2 regions of the Neobacillus sp. MER 74 genome follow, and region 2 is predicted to be linked to the other one. Evidence: riboswitches for the same ligand, from Rfam matches in the RefSeq annotation. Region 2 holds a riboswitch; the other holds the start of a gene.

Region 1 (7,992 bases), on a different contig from region 2:
TATGCCGGCATCACCCCTGATGAGAATTATCTAGCAGTGGTTGAATTGGGTATTGATGCTTTAATTACTTATGCAGTCAACAGTGATGGGACACTTTCAAAAGCGCACTTTCTTCCATTAAAGGCTGGAAGCGGACCAAGACATTTAGTTTTCCATCCAAACCAAAAATTTGCATATATCATGACAGAGTTTAGTTCGGAAGTGATTGTTTTATCCTATCATTCGGAAAATGGTCGTTTTACAGAGAAACAATATATTTCTACGCTTCCTGAAGATTTCACCGAGAATAATCAAGGAAGCGCCATTCATATTTCATCTGATGGACAGTTTGTTTACGCGGGTAATCGTGGCCATAACAGTATTGCTGTTTTCCGTGTAGACCAAGAAACGGGAGAGCTTAGCTTTGTTGATCGCACCTCCACTGAAGGGGATTGGCCGAGAGATTTTATGTTCGACCCAACAGAGAAATTCATTGTGGCGTCGAACCAAGAGTCCAGTAACCTCGTCTTGTTTTCGCGTGATGAAAACACAGGAAAACTTGCATTGATTCAGGCTGATATCGAGGTTCCGTATCCGGTTTGTGTGAAGTTTTTAAATTATTAAAATTAAAAAAACAGCTTAACAAATTGCTCATTAATTTGTTAAGCTGTTTTTTTAATCAATTGAATATTGCGAAAATTAAACACCAAATTACCCCTCTTATTAATTATATTCCGGTTCAATAGTCTTTAATCCAAGGGAGCGATTTAGGAAATCCCTAATTTCATCAATAGAGAGTCCTATCTTTTTAGCTTCATTAATAAGATCTAACCATTCTGTATCAATATCTTGTTCAACGGTTAATGCAGACAAAATTAACCCTCCTAAAATGATTACTATTTTAGGTAACTCAGCCATCCTAGTTAAAAACCTTAGACCTGTAGCTTTGCGTCCCAATCTTTCGAAAGGTTTGCCTTTGTCATTCATAGTATTAAAGTATTATAGAATAAACTAATAGTACTATAGTCTTGATGGAAACTAAATGAAAATATTTCCAAAAAAATCGACAGGATTTCGACAAAAATTATATAAACCAATTAATCGTAGTTTAGAAGTTTTAAAACACATTTCTCACATGTTACCTGACCTATTTCAATAAATTTAATTTTTTTAAGGGTCTTCCTATTAATAATCCGTTCCTTGTTAAAGACTATACCGCATGCACAATGATAGGAATCCTTCACAATGTGAATCTTGTTTCTTTCTTTTATTAGTGGATATATCATGATTCCCCTTCTTTTCTAATTATTAGTTCCTAAAAAAGAACTTCTATTGTTCATTATAAAGAAATTGTAGAATTTTGTAAACGGAGAGGAGTTAATTTTACCCAGTGAAATTTCATTTACCTATAATACGAAAGTGGTAGATTATTGGATTATTTTAATGTGAATATCCCGGTTTGTTCTTTAAAAGGAACAATGGTAAAATGTAGATTAAGAAATAATAGTTAGTTAGGAGCAAGTATTTTGGATCATCAACCAATACAAGGTAGCTGTAGAATCGATAAGAAAAGAAAGACACAGAAACGATTTCTTTTCATAAAAGTTCTATTGATTATTTTATGGGGCCTATTTTTGTTGATTAATACCTGGACTGAGAGTATAGAGCGACTAATATATTTACATTCTTTTGGATTAAAGTGGGTTTCAAATCCTGATTTTTTGTCTTTTTTTTATTTTAATGATTTAACTTTGATTCATCCTGAATTTATTAAAATTAAATTAGGACATTTTGTTGGTTTTGCGATCATGGATTTTCTTCTCTTCAATCTAATAAGAAGTCACAAATATTCTATTGGCATATCCATTATTTTTGCGTTTTTTACAGAATTCCTGCAATTGTTTTTTGGTAGAGATGGACGGTTTTACGATTTAGTTATTGACTCATTCGGTATTGTATCGGTATTTTTTATATTAAAATTGCTTAATCGTGACAATAATAAGTAGGACGATTATTGTTAAGGGAGTGACTATTTGCCTTCAATGGATTTTTTGCAAGCTCAGGAAACTCTTAATTTCATGGAGTGGATTTTAAGAGCTGTAATTGGATTCTTCTTTATGCTCATTGTTGCTAAACTAATAGGACAGCGCGCGATTTCTCAATTAAGATTACTTGATTTCGTTATCGCCTTAGTTGTTGGTAATATTATTGCCCATCCATTATCAGATGAGCACCTTGGAATGAAGGGTGCAATGACTACAACCATCGTATTGGTGGTTCTGTATACCTTTGGTTTATTTATCAGTTTAAAATTAACCCGCATAGGAAAGTTTCTAGACCCCGATCCATTTCCTCTTATTAAAGAAGGAGAAATTCTTTATAAAGGGTTAAAGAAAGCAAGAATTTCAATTGATTATTTATTAGCAGAGTTGAGAAAAGAAAAAATTGAGGATGTAAAAAAAGTAGCGTTAGCATTATGGGAATCAGATGGGAAACTTTCCATTTTCTTAGATCCGCAGTATGAGGCGATTACGCCATCCACCTACCAGATGACAACGAAGCCTTTTGATTTCCCACAGACCGTTATAAGAGAAGGCAAGATTGTTCATCATACACTAGAAGAAAAAAACAAGGATGAAGGGTGGCTTGTTGATACCCTTATTCAAACACATCAAACAGGGATTAAGAATGTTTTGTTAGCCACAATTGATGGGGAAAACAATTTGAGGGTATTCTTTTATAAATAATTGCATATGAAAGAAACATAAGCCATCTGGTTAGGTTAGATGGCTTATTAATGTGGCAATACGGCATTTAATAGACTAGTAAGTCTCTTCTTATACAACAAGAGGTACATTTTCTTCCCTTGTGACTGCTCATCTATTTGTGAAGATACTTCATATTTTGATGGCCAAAGCCAGTTTCCGATTTCAATCAATGTATGTTTGACTGTATCATAGCTAAAAAATTGATAATTGAGGAAATCCCAGTACTGCCTAAAACCCTTTACAGATTGGTATTCCCAAAGAGTATTCACTTGATATGGGAACTTCTTGATTTCGTCTAAGTGTGGAAATTGCTGATAAACGATGGATAAGGTCCTGATGTTCCGCTTTAAGGTTTGGTGAGATTCCGCGAGCTGTATGAAATGGTCAAAATCAATCTCCTTCCTCTCCTTGTCAATGACTTGAATAATATCCATAAAATATTTCATTGAGTCTAAATTATGGCGCCAGCCGTGAAGGCAAATCATATAAAAGGTATGAAGTGGGGAAAGTTCTTTAATATACCCGGATTGGCTCACGGGTACCGACTGCTCCCAAAGATCATTTATATTAAACCTCGAGGTACTTCTTTTCACCAAATCCCAATGTAATTCCACCACTAGCGGCGTGGGCGAACCAGGTAATTTCTTGCTAAAACTACAATGAAAATGACCAGGTATGAACTCTTCTTCAACCGTAAAACCTAATGATTTAACAGATTCAATGGCGATAGTAAGATCCTGAATTCTGACTAATAAATCAATATCAGAGGTAGCCCTTGCCCCAATATGCCCAAAATACTTCTCAGCAAAATAAACTCCTTTAAGAGTAATTACATCTATCTTCTTCTCCTGAAAAGCTCTTAATAATTGATCGGTTTGATTTTTAATAAAAAGGTTTTGATACAATCCTTTATTATATTCTTCTTTAAGATGAAATTGAAAAAACGCAGGCGTTTGCTCGAGCCTCCCCTGCTGTTTTAATAAAAAATAAACTTGGGAGGCAATACCATCATTTTTAATATCCTGAAGAACTTGATGATACAGCTCCTCATCCTGAGGCAGTGATTTCTTATTATCATATAAAAATCTCACGAACTCTAGACTCACCGGCCTCATCTCCCATTTATTAGTTTGAAACTAAAGACAAAGGTGTTTCTTTTTTAGAACTATACGATGTTTCATTGAGTTTTCGATATAAACCTTTTTGTCCCATTAACTCCTCATGTGTTCCCTGTTGAACGATTTTTCCCTTATTCATCACCATGATTACATCAGCGTTTTGGATTGTCGACAAGCGATGGGCGATAATAATTGTCGTTCTGCCTTTCATCAATTCATCTAGTGCTTCTTTGACGTAATATTCTGTTTCACCATCTAAAGCTGAAGTTGCTTCATCTAGTAATAAAATCGGCGAATCTTTTAAAATAGCTCGGGCAATAGCGATTCTTTGTTTTTGGCCACCAGATAATTTAACCCCGTTTTCACCAATATGGGTTTCGTATCCGTTAGGAAGGGAGAGAATGAAGTCATGAATCTCAGCATTGATTGTAGCTTCTACCATTTCTTTCTCCGTTACATTGGGACGGGCAATCAAAAGGTTATCTCGAACGGTTCCAGCAAATAAGAAAGTTTCTTGTGGGACGTGGGCAATCGAACTTCTTAACTCTGAAGCGGAAAACTCTTTTATGGATTTACCAGCAATCTGAATTTTGCCTGCTTGCGGCTTATAAAACCCCTGTAATAGATTAAACAGGGTACTCTTTCCCGCTCCACTCGGACCAACTAACGCCACCACTTTCCCAGCAGGGATCTCTAAATGAAATTGTTCCAACACATTTTTATTTTCCATATAACCAAAGCTCACGTTATGAAACCGAATCGAATCGACTTGGTTCATGGTGGGCTCAAACGAAGGTAAATCTTGTAGATCAGCTGATGTTTCAAGAACATTTAACACCCTTTCAAGTGCGGCAACAGACCGTTGAAAGCCTGCCCATAAACTAGCCATTCCCGTGATTGGATAAAATAAGTGCCCAACTAAGTTTAGAAATGTTAACAATGCTCCAACGGAAAGCATTCCTTCGGAGACAAAAAGGGCTCCGACAGACAGGTTAATCATAAAAGTAATCGAACTTAAAATTTGACCGCCCGAATTATACCAGCTTTGAAGTTTGCCATTTTCAAGCTCTAATTGAAATAATTCCTTATTTTGTCTGACGTACTTTTTATACTGCAGTTTCTCAAGTGTAAAGGAACGAATAACGGTAAAGCCATGAAAAGTCTCATTTAGGAGGCTATTAATATTTCCTACCAACCGGTGGATCAATCTACCATTTTTCCGAAGTAACAAGCCGAATACAACACCAGATAATGCCGTGATTGGGGCGATGATAAGACTTACTAAACACAGTGTCAAATTAATATTTACCAAATAAACAAATACGACAATATAAATTATTGGCAGCCTAACTAGACTGATAAGATTACTGCCAATCACTCCATCAACACCATGGATATCATTAGAAAAATGGGACATTAATTCACCGGAGCGAATATTGGATGTTTCTGAAGCAGGCAGTCTTAGGACATGGTGAAAAAAATGGTTCTTAATATCCATTTTCACCCCATTCGTCGCAAACAAATTAGCGTAAGTATAACAAACACTTGAGACAATACTCAATATAATAAGTAATCCGCCATAGGGTATGAAGGATAAAATCTGTTGATACCCACCATGAATAGCTGCATCAGTAATCTGACCATAGTACCTTGCAAAAGCGATCGTTAAGTAAATATCCAACCCTAATAATAGAAGAATAACAAGATAGGCCTTCCAACGTTTCATGATAAAGGGCAAAACAAAGGAAAAAGCCCTGCGCATATCTTTCATGGTAAAATATTGTTTAATTAAAGAATCTATCCGTTCCTTCATCATATGGACACTCCAGATTTTATTAGAATTGTAATTTGAGTTTTTTATTTAAATATTTTCTAAGCATGCCTGATAGAAAAGGAAATGTAAGAATCATTTTTCCCCAACTGCGAGCAAGAAAATGTTGCGGGATTATTGTCAGTCTTTTTTTTTGCACACTTGCTAGTTTACCAATAATAAACTCTTCTCTTATAAATTGATCGTAACCAAGGTTTGTATCACCTTTAAATAAGAAAAACAGTTGGTTATCTAATTTTGTTACGTTCACAAATCGGTGGGCGATTAATTGACCAGTTTGCGAATAATACAGAATCACATCGCCCTTCTTTAATTGAGAAGATGGACATGGGATAAACCTACAGAGATTACCTTGTTGTATAAATGGATACATGCTATTCCCAAATGCCGGCAGCTCCAACAAGCCGTCCTTTTTGATTGTACGTTTAAGAAGTGCAAAGGTATGATTGTCAATCAACATGTTCAATCAGCCCGCACTGAACGAGATTGGCCAGGAATTCTTCCATGTCCTTTTTTACTTGCAGCTCATTCTCTATTGTTGCGAACTTAGCTAACAAAGATTGCGTTAGGGAATCAACTGTTTGAACCTCAGTAAGCAATGACCAGCAATGTCCACCCTCATCATTTAATTTGGTAATGGTATATTGGTCAGTATTCAAGATAATCCATTCGCCATCAAGTTCGGTAGCTTCATAATTTCCTTTTTGAATATATTGAGTCATCATGATATTAACTCCCAAAATGTATTATTTTTTTGAAAATGAAGTTCATAAACTGGTACGTTCTTTACTAAATCGGTCATTAACCTCATTATAGTTTTCGTCTCTTCATCACTATGGGGCCAAAAGAAAACTTTATCCATTAAATGCAGCAATGCCTCCGATTTAGTAGACCTGATTCTCTGATTTTGTAGTGCTTGGTAAAGTAATTGAACACTAGCTAATTCTACATTCCCCTCAAAATGATCTGCTTGCAGTTCACTTCGGAATGGTGAATTAAACACCGTAACTTTATTTGAGGTAATTTTGACAAGGGTAGCCTCATCCGAAAGAAGAGGTCTTGGATACGACAGTTTGGCTGCTGTTGATTTACCTGCCCCCGATTGACCAGCAAAGATATGGGCTTTACCATTTTCTATTGCACAGGAGGAGTGGATCAACAGTCCCCAATTATGATAAACGATGAAGGCGCTATATAAATTTGTTAATGCGTGTTTTAAGGCGAAATCATTATAAACAGAAATAGTCGCAGACTTAAACTCAGTATTAACCTCAATTAAGTAATCGGCTCGACGGTACTGGATTTGGCTTTCATTCTTGATAATCTCTACTTCGTAATCTTGAAAGGGAACACCATAGCCTTCTTCAATTTTGATGATCAGATCAGGTAGCTCATTTTCAGCATATATGTCAGAGTGAAAATTTTTTTCAAACATATTATTTAAATCTTTAGATTCACAGATTATATGTATAAAATGGTCGCCAATTTTTGTTATTAATTTGTTCATCATTGGCCTCCTATAAGGAAAAATCGATAGTTTTTGGAAAGGGAAGTCAAGGAATAAATATTCCCATGGTCTTCCCTTCTCCACTGATATTAAGGGTTAACATTTGGATTACATTGACCTACCCCGATATTACCATTACCATTGCCATTGCCATTACCATTGCCATTGCCAGGTGTTCCTGCTCCACAAGGAATATCATTAGGGTTACCTGGTGGGAAATTAATTCCACCATTCCCTTTACCAGGATGGACGTGTTTTCCTTTACCAGGATTCCAGCTCTGTGCTGTTTCAAAACGTATAGGTTGATGGCTTAAGACAGTTGGTCTAGAATAGACTTTTTCTATAATCATTATTTCACCTCCTTAACCATACAATCTTGTTCACTATAAGGAACGAATAATTCAAAAAAATTTTCGATTTAAATTTATTAAATTCAAAAGGTTATACATAAAATTATAATCTAATAAACGTTCTATTAAAAGAACAAATTCAACAAAAAAGTCATATTCCATTAACTTTTTCTTACATAAAATGTATCAAGAACTACACCATAAATACCAAAGTTACATTCCATTATTTAACTACTGATCAAAATTATAATTATAATTTTATAATTGATTAAAAACATTTATTTGCTTATCTTCGTAATCTTTCTCAAATCCATTTGGATAATTGACTTGCCATCGCCATGAATCTCTACACATCTCATTAAGACCTTTATTGGCAATCCAATTTAGTTCTTCATTTGCCTTGGAAACATCAGCAAAACTAATAGAAACATCTCCAGGT
Region 2 (7,992 bases):
TTGAAAATTGCTGTTGCAGGAACTGGATATGTTGGCTTGGTAACAGGTGTTTGTTTAGCAGAACATGGGCATTCCGTTTCTTGTGTAGATATAGATAGTAGAAAAGTGGCGTTAATGAGTTCAGGGATTTCTCCTATTTATGAACCAGATCTTGAAGAATTAATGGTAAAAAACATGGAAAAGCTGAACTTTACAACAAATTTCAAAGAAGCGTATAGAGATGCAGATGTAATTTTTATTGGAGTCGGAACTCCAGAAAAACATGATGGTTCAGCTAATTTAAAGTATGTCTTTTCAGTTGCTGTGCAGATCGCTCAGAGTATAGAAAAAGATTGTGTAGTTGTTGTGAAATCAACTGTACCCATTGGTACAAATGATAAAGTTGAAGATTTAATAAACACCAATCTTGTTCATAATGTCAAGGTTTCGGTTGCTTCAAACCCTGAATTTTTATCTCAAGGTACAGCGGTAAAAGATACATTACATGCTTCTAGGATTGTGGTCGGTGTAGAAGATCCAGATGCAGGTGAAGTTTTAAAAGATATATATAAAGACTTTGGTGCCCCAATTATAGTAACCAATCGTAAGAGTGCTGAAATGATTAAATATGCATCCAATGACTTTTTGGCTCTAAAAATCTCCTTTATTAATGAAATTGCTAACCTTTGTGAAATTATCGGAGCGGACATCGAGGATGTTGCCCATGGAATGGGATATGATAATCGGATCGGAAACAGGTTCTTAAATTCAGGGATTGGTTACGGCGGTTCTTGTTTTCCTAAAGATACAAAAGCCTTACACTGGTTAGCTAATTTCCATGACCATGAATTAAAGACTATAAAAGCTGCGATTGATGTAAACGAAAACCAAAAGCTAAAATTAATAAAGAAATCTAGAAAGTATTTTGATAGTTTGAAAGGATTGAATGTAGCTGTTCTAGGATTAACTTTTAAACCGGGTACGGATGATTTAAGAGAAGCACCTTCGTTAGTGAATATACCAATCTTACTTGAAGATGGTGCTAATGTAAAAGCCTGGGATCCTGTTGGTATTGAAAATTTCCAGAAATTATACCCTGAGAATATTACTTACTGCACATCTATTGAAGATACTCTAAAGAATGCAGACGTTTGCTTTATCTTTACTGAATGGGAAGAAGTTAAAAATTTCAATTTATCCAATTATGAAAAACTAATGAGAAGTCCAATTATACTCGATGGTAGAAACTGCTATGACCTTTCTAGTGCTAAAAGTGCAAAGGTCATCTATGATTCCATTGGAAGAGAAACTATTATTAGTTTGGAGGTCTCATTAGTCTAGTACCTGTTAATTTTTCGGAGAAATTTTAAGTTATTATAATAGTATTTTATTTTTTACACCCTTGTCTAAATAAAGGCAAGGGTGTTTTTATTCTAATGTGAGGCTTCAACACTAACATTGTTAAAGGTCATGATGATAATAGTTGTTAATAAATTCTTATTTTTATCAACTGCTACTAATAATGGGCTGCAAATGTAAAAGATATTTAAAGAGACAAGCACAACATTTTCGATTATCCTTGCAGTTTTAAAAATTATAAGGGATTGAACATATTTTAAGCTGATTATTTAAACGCTTAAGAAATTATAATATATTGTTCTTCGTTACTTAAATGTAGCAGTGCCCAGTTCAGAAAGAGTAGCTAATGTTACCATCCTGAAACAACTCTAATTCATATTGTGCTCCAAATCTATTGGGTAAGCTCGTTAAAGTGTTTATTTTGGGTCCGAAGTAAATTCAGAATCTTGTAAATGTATAATAGATTACCTCTATGTCACGCCTTAGCTAATTAAGAGTACCACAAAGTATTTATAATAAGGCAAAATTCAATTGACTGAATGTTAGCTTATTCGTAGGATTTCTAAAATGTATAGAATATTAGATATCTTCCACAAAGAGGCATGACAGGAAAGCATAACCTCATACGCCCTTAAAGTGTTGGTAAGTTCTCTCAATCCTTAGCCATATAACATTTCAATATGGAAGGGATAGTAATAAGGAGCTGCTTGGACCATGCACATCTTATGGTAAAATGTTAAGTAGCGATTTACTCCTTTTTTTCACTATCCTGCACCAATCATTAATTATTTGAACTCAATTTATCAAGATTAACTCTATATCATGGGTTATGACAACCTGCAAATAAGCGAGTATTCGTGTGAAAAACGCATAAAAGTAGAATGGAAAAATCTCTATAAACATTAGTAAATACTGATATAATTTTAAAGAATTAAGAAGGGCTTGGTATATTCTCGTGATTAGAAATAAAGAAGATTTATTAAACTTTTTAAACGAAGATAAGAGGGCTTTAGGAAAATCGTGTAAAAAAATGCCTCGTTTATTTGGAGATGATGTATGGAAATTTGAAATTGTGCTGAGAAAACACGAATATTACTCTAATATAACACCTACCATAAGAACGAAAATAATGAAAAAAATCTATGGTTATTTACACAGAAAACTAGGTATTAAACTAGGATTCTCAATACCAATTAATGTTTTTGGACCGGGATTAAGGATAAATCATTATGGTTTAATTGTAGTTAACGATGATGCAAGAATTGGAGCAAACTGTGATATTCATCAAGGAGTAAATATAGGTCAGAATAGGTATAAAGGTGATGTCCCCACAATAGGAGATAATGTATGGATAGGTCCTGGCGCTAAAATATTTGGAAAAATTACAATTGCAAACTCGATTGCGATTGGCGCAAATTCAGTAGTAAATAAAAGTTTTTTTGAAGAAAATATTACTATTGTAGGCAATCCTATAAGAAAAGTTAAAAATACTGGTACTAATTAAAGGAAAACAATAGCAAGTATAAAATACTTTTAGCAGATAAAACAGAAAATCTTAGATTTCATTTTCTACTATTATTAAAACTAACCTATCAATTATCGATAGATAAAAGGTTTGATGACATTCAACTGGATTGAAACTGAATATTGAGAGGATGATTGGATGTTAGGCTTCTTTCAGTTTCGGGAAGGATACGTTCATCCTGGAAAGAGAATCACAACTCCATCAACTTTATATACAAACATCATCTTTTTAGTACAATGGCGATACCATTTTATTTTTTTCACTATAATTATTATCGCTATTCTCTATCCATTCTATAATTGCACTCTAAATGGTTGATGTTCCTCTTGGTAAGTTTATGTTCTTCCCATTCAAAGGGAGAAAATTCAGTGATGCCCCCCTTGCCTACTGAATTAAGAGTAAGGGGAATATTTGTTAATAGGAAGGGAGGTTTAGCTATGAATGTTAGAAGATGGTGGATACTAGCAGCGATTCTATGGATGTCTTTAATCTTTTGCTTCACACAACTTCCTTATTTTACTGGAGAAAAGACTTCCGAAGCTATTCAAACAGTAGTGGTGAAAGAACATAAAACTATTAACACACCAGTTGGTGACAATGAAGATATTAATGTGCTTAACCTTATTGTACGGAAGGCTACGCATGTTACTGTATTCGGCATACTTGCTCTATTATTGTTTAAATTTTTTGAAATTTATCGATACTCTTATATAGTCTCTTGGTTATTAACCTTTATTTATGCCATAACAGATGAATACCATCAATCCTTTATGCCAGGTAGAGTAGCCTCGTTGAGGGACGTATTATTTGATTCAGCTGGAGCATTAATCACTTTATTAATGGTTTATTTCATTATTCGTCAAAAAAGAAATAAGATGATAGGATTTTAAAATTAGCATTTGCATATATTTTTTATTAAAATGTATAGAAAATAAAAAATCCTTAAGGTCCTTTTGATATCATTAGGATCTTAACGATTTAAATAAGCAAGGCATAGTGGAAACTATTAATTGATTATATAGCATTTTAGATATTATCACAAAAGCAAATTAATAACTAATTTAATCCAACCGAAAAACGCAAACCATAATGGAACACTTAAAGACGTTCCCCACAATAATCCTAATAAAAGATTCCCTTGCTTGTCCATGAAATCCACTCCTATTGTTAGTTGTAGATAAATCTGGTGATGCACGGTTCTGTTTTTTAGTATATGTAAACGCTTTCGGTCTTTCTTTTCTATATGTTACCCAAATAAGGATGGATAATAAAGTAGAAATATGCAAATAATAGACAAAATATTTCGACAAATGTATTTGATAAACTTTCCCATAGGGAAGGCAAAACCTATTAATCAAATTAGTATTTATCATAAATAAGACACTGCATTCCTTTAGTGAAAAATTTTACGTAGTATAAAATAGACGATTGCCCATAAAGGAATTGATAAAAGGATCCCCCAAAGGCAGCCCTTACCAAAATTTTTCCCATCTTCTTTTTCTGCCATGTTATCACTCCACTTCGAAACAGGTTGCTTACCACTATTTAACCATGTGTGGGTGAACGGTTATATCTAAATCGTTCGATGATTAGCTACAAATTATTCTTGATCATGTCGAACAGGAATAGGAATTGGAAGGCTGGGTTTTTGTCACATTATTAACATATAAATAGGTTAATAGGTCTATTTATTACTAGAAACAATTGGTATACTATCAATATAAGCACATAGTTCGTACGAAAGGGCAAACCCATTGAAAAGTGGAGGCGCAAAACTAAAGGGGCTAAGGTTTTTACAACTATGCCAGCCAGCTACCGAATATGATCACCTTACTACGGATTATGAATATACTCTGGGAGGTTACACTATGGTTATCTTTATTGCAGGTTTATTTGTTGGATCGTTCTCTATGCTTACAGTAATGAGTCTTATGGTTGCAGCTAAACGGGGAGACCGACTCCTTGAATCACAACAATAATTGAAAGCGTTTTCCAAACAATCTCAACTTAGGGTAAGCGAAATCTCTAATTTAGATGTATTAACATATGTCGGTCAGTTAAAGTGATAAATTTTGTTACAATAACATCTACTAAATACTGAACTATTACACATTAAAAGGAAAAAATGAAGGAGAACTGATATCAGTTCTCCTTCGTTTTTTCCTTTATAGCTTTGTGTAAAATTTTTAAATAGTATATTAAAAATGAGTGGATATTAGATCTTTTATTTTATCCTGATCAATTACCAGTTGATAGTTATTAGCCTTTAAAATGTCATCATACATTCTTTTTCCAACACCAGGAATCTGATGATATTCCAATTGAGTATTCGGTTCAAAGTCTTTTGCTGCGAGTCCAAGACTTAACATATCGGAAGTTGACATATTGCTTGCTATCACAAAATCAGGAATGGATTTTACAAGTGACGGCAAATTATTGATATTACTTGGACTAAGTGCTTTCTTAGCAATTCCTTTTAATGCTTCCTCTTGGAGTTTTTGACGACCATATTCTCCATTTTTTAGAGAATAGCGTTCGTGGACAACCTCAGCGACCATTTTTCCATCAAAAGCATGTATCCCAGTACTTATTACTTTATTTTTATTTTCACCATACCAAGGATGTGTTAATTTGACATCAAATGGGACATTCATATCAATCCCACCAACCGCATCAACCATCGCTTGAAAGCCGCCATAATTGGTTTCTACGTAATAATTGATTGGAACACCGGTTAATTCTCCAACTGCTTTGACAGCAGCTTCTACCCCTTTTTTGGCCCCTTTTGTTGCCTGCATAATATATTGGACACTCGTAATTTTAGTATATCCATAGCCATCTAAATGAACACGGGTATCACGGGGAATGCTTATTGCATCATATTCATGCTTCGTTAAATCAACATGGACAAGCATCATTGAATCCGAATGCCCTATATTTTGACCTTTTCTTTCATCGGAACCAATTAATAACAAATTAAATACAGGTTCTTTTATATCTACACTTTTATTTACCTGCTGTTCATTATTCCCAGAACTTACAACCGGAACTGATGTAAAATGATTACTTGGTTGTAATTGATAATATCCGTACACTACGCCTGCGATAACGAGTAATAGGATACCCAAAAGGCTAAAGCCTACTATTTTCCATTTATTTTTACCTTTTTTTTTCATATTTCCTCCGATATTGGTAGAGAGTTTCCTCTAAATTAACTAGGTTTATAGTCATGAAAATATTTTACTGTTTTTGGATATTGGATTCAATATAAATTATTGGAAGTGTCAGTGCTTCCAATAGTTTACTAGATATACAATACTTAGTACCGCCATATCGTACAACTGTTCCTGTATTTCGGCACCAGTTATCTGCCCTTTCGTACGTGCACTCATTCACTTTAACTTCCTCAGAAAGTGCCTATACCAAGTGAACTAATTAAAGATTGATGAAGAATAGCAGGAGGTATTTTATATGACCGCGAAAGCCTTAAATATTGGTTTGAAAGGTCTTGAAGGTTATCTTGTGCTGGCAGAGGTAAGGATAAATCCTGTTGAGGCAAAATGGTCAAGCAACCGGAATACTTATCCTTGGACCTTGATTCTTTGGGCTTTCAGCTACTTGCGTCGGGATAAAGGCCCGTTGCTCTCATTTTCTTCCGGGTATCCAGCGGGCGTTGAATGAACTCTTGATTTTCAGGGGATGAAAATAGAAGAAAAGGATACCTGTTGTTACCCAAGCTGACTTGAAAAACTAGAAACCATACAAAGGTACCTTTACTTATTAGGCCAGTGGGGTCAGACCCACACCTAACTCAATAAGAGCATTTTTGAATTGCCAAGTACAAACCTTTTAAGAAAACAAAAAGTGCCTTTCATACTTTCTCTAATGAAGAAAGCTCCCCTTCCAATTTTGGAAAAGGAACCTATCTCCAAATTCAGAGGGGGGAGGGGTGGATGATGACAAGTGCACCTACATGACGCCCTACTCACCAGGAACACTTGAAATGCAAAGAAGTTTTACAATCGAATCTGTTTTATTAACCCAATTGTGGGGGGTTGTTGAGTCTAGGAAAATACAGTCAAATGGATTCAATTCATGTTCCTCTTTGTCAAAAAGGATTGTAAGTTTCCCTTCTAGAACGTAAAGAAATTCTTGCCCCGAATGTGAATAAGATTCTTCACTATTAGCGCCTGGATTAAGCATAACTAATATAGGATTAAATAGTGGATTTTCAATGTTACCTGATAAATCCTTGTAAAAAAAAGGGTTCTGAAGGGTGTTAGTTATACTAATTACGTTTCTCATAACAGTTGTTTCTGCTTTCCTATTCCTATCAGATTCTGAAAAGAAGTAGCTTGGATTGACTCCAAGTGCTTCAGAAACTTTTTTCAATGATTCAAGCGTTATGGATGACTTTGAACGCTCCACTTGAGATAAAAAGCTAATTGAAAGATTAGTATGATCTGCTATTTGTTTTAAGGTTAACTTTCGCTCTTTTCGTAAACTCTTTATTTTTACTCCAATATCGTTCACTTTTTCCCACTTCCTTTACTGACATTTGTTAAGATATTTTTCAACTGAAATAAATGTATTTTAATGGTCAATTTGTTAATTTCAGGACAACAAAAATATTATAAAACTCCTTATAATTAGGTTTGGTATTCCTATCCAAATCCCTAATTAAAAGGAGTACGCATCGATAGGATAACACAAAAGCCACAAATAATGAACTATTAAAATTGAAAAATTAAAGTGACACTGTAATGTTAAATTTAGAATGGGAGATTTTTTTTAAAAATATTCAAAAAATTGTATTTACAGAGAATATTAAGCGTGCTATTATCATAAATAATTGAAGTGGTACTTCAATTTTAGATTTTATCAAGTAATCTATTACTAAATAAAATTGTATACGAGGAGAATGAAGATGAATTTTCATGGCATTTTGGTACCTTTAGTTACCCCTTTTAAAAGCGATAAAAGCTTGGATGTAGAAAACTTAAAACAATTGACTAAAGCCTTTATAGAAAAAGGCGTAACAGGCTTGGTGGCGTGTGGAACCACTGGTGAATATTACGCCTTAAACGAGGCAGAACGTGAAAGCGCTCTAAAAACCGTGGCAGAGGTCG

The links. Region 2 has a riboswitch for cyclic di-GMP ahead of M3610_RS24940 (DUF3789 domain-containing protein). Riboswitches for the same ligand answer to the same signal wherever they lie in the genome.
Region 1: linked by a shared signal. The riboswitch ahead of M3610_RS07165 (anti-repressor SinI family protein) and the one ahead of M3610_RS24940 (DUF3789 domain-containing protein) in region 2 are both predicted to bind cyclic di-GMP.

What each region holds. Positions count from the first base shown of each region.
Region 1 covers NZ_JAMAUV010000003.1:98,981-106,972, forward strand. Annotated here, with positions in the region: gene M3610_RS07160 (lactonase family protein) at 1-603, shown strand, start outside; gene M3610_RS07165 (anti-repressor SinI family protein) at 703-852, opposite strand; cyclic di-GMP riboswitch class I at 881-964, opposite strand; gene M3610_RS07170 (VanZ family protein) at 1,506-1,985, shown strand; gene M3610_RS07175 (DUF421 domain-containing protein) at 2,022-2,726, shown strand; gene M3610_RS07180 (nucleotidyltransferase domain-containing protein) at 2,774-3,853, opposite strand; gene M3610_RS07185 (ABC transporter ATP-binding protein) at 3,873-5,681, opposite strand; gene M3610_RS07190 (signal peptidase I) at 5,701-6,156, opposite strand; gene M3610_RS07195 (PqqD family protein) at 6,146-6,421, opposite strand; gene M3610_RS07200 (hypothetical protein) at 6,418-7,206, opposite strand; gene M3610_RS07205 (hypothetical protein) at 7,293-7,553, opposite strand; gene galE (UDP-glucose 4-epimerase GalE) at 7,812-7,992, opposite strand, start outside.
Region 2 covers NZ_JAMAUV010000029.1:37,210-45,201, reverse strand. Annotated here, with positions in the region: gene M3610_RS24955 (UDP-glucose dehydrogenase family protein) at 1-1,320, shown strand; gene M3610_RS24950 (serine O-acetyltransferase) at 2,294-2,842, shown strand; gene M3610_RS24945 (VanZ family protein) at 3,301-3,753, shown strand; cyclic di-GMP riboswitch class I at 4,598-4,683, shown strand; gene M3610_RS24940 (DUF3789 domain-containing protein) at 4,732-4,842, shown strand; gene M3610_RS24935 (LCP family protein) at 5,062-6,039, opposite strand; gene M3610_RS24925 (hypothetical protein) at 6,335-6,544, shown strand; gene M3610_RS24920 (helix-turn-helix domain-containing protein) at 6,845-7,396, opposite strand; gene dapA (4-hydroxy-tetrahydrodipicolinate synthase) at 7,791-7,992, shown strand, end outside.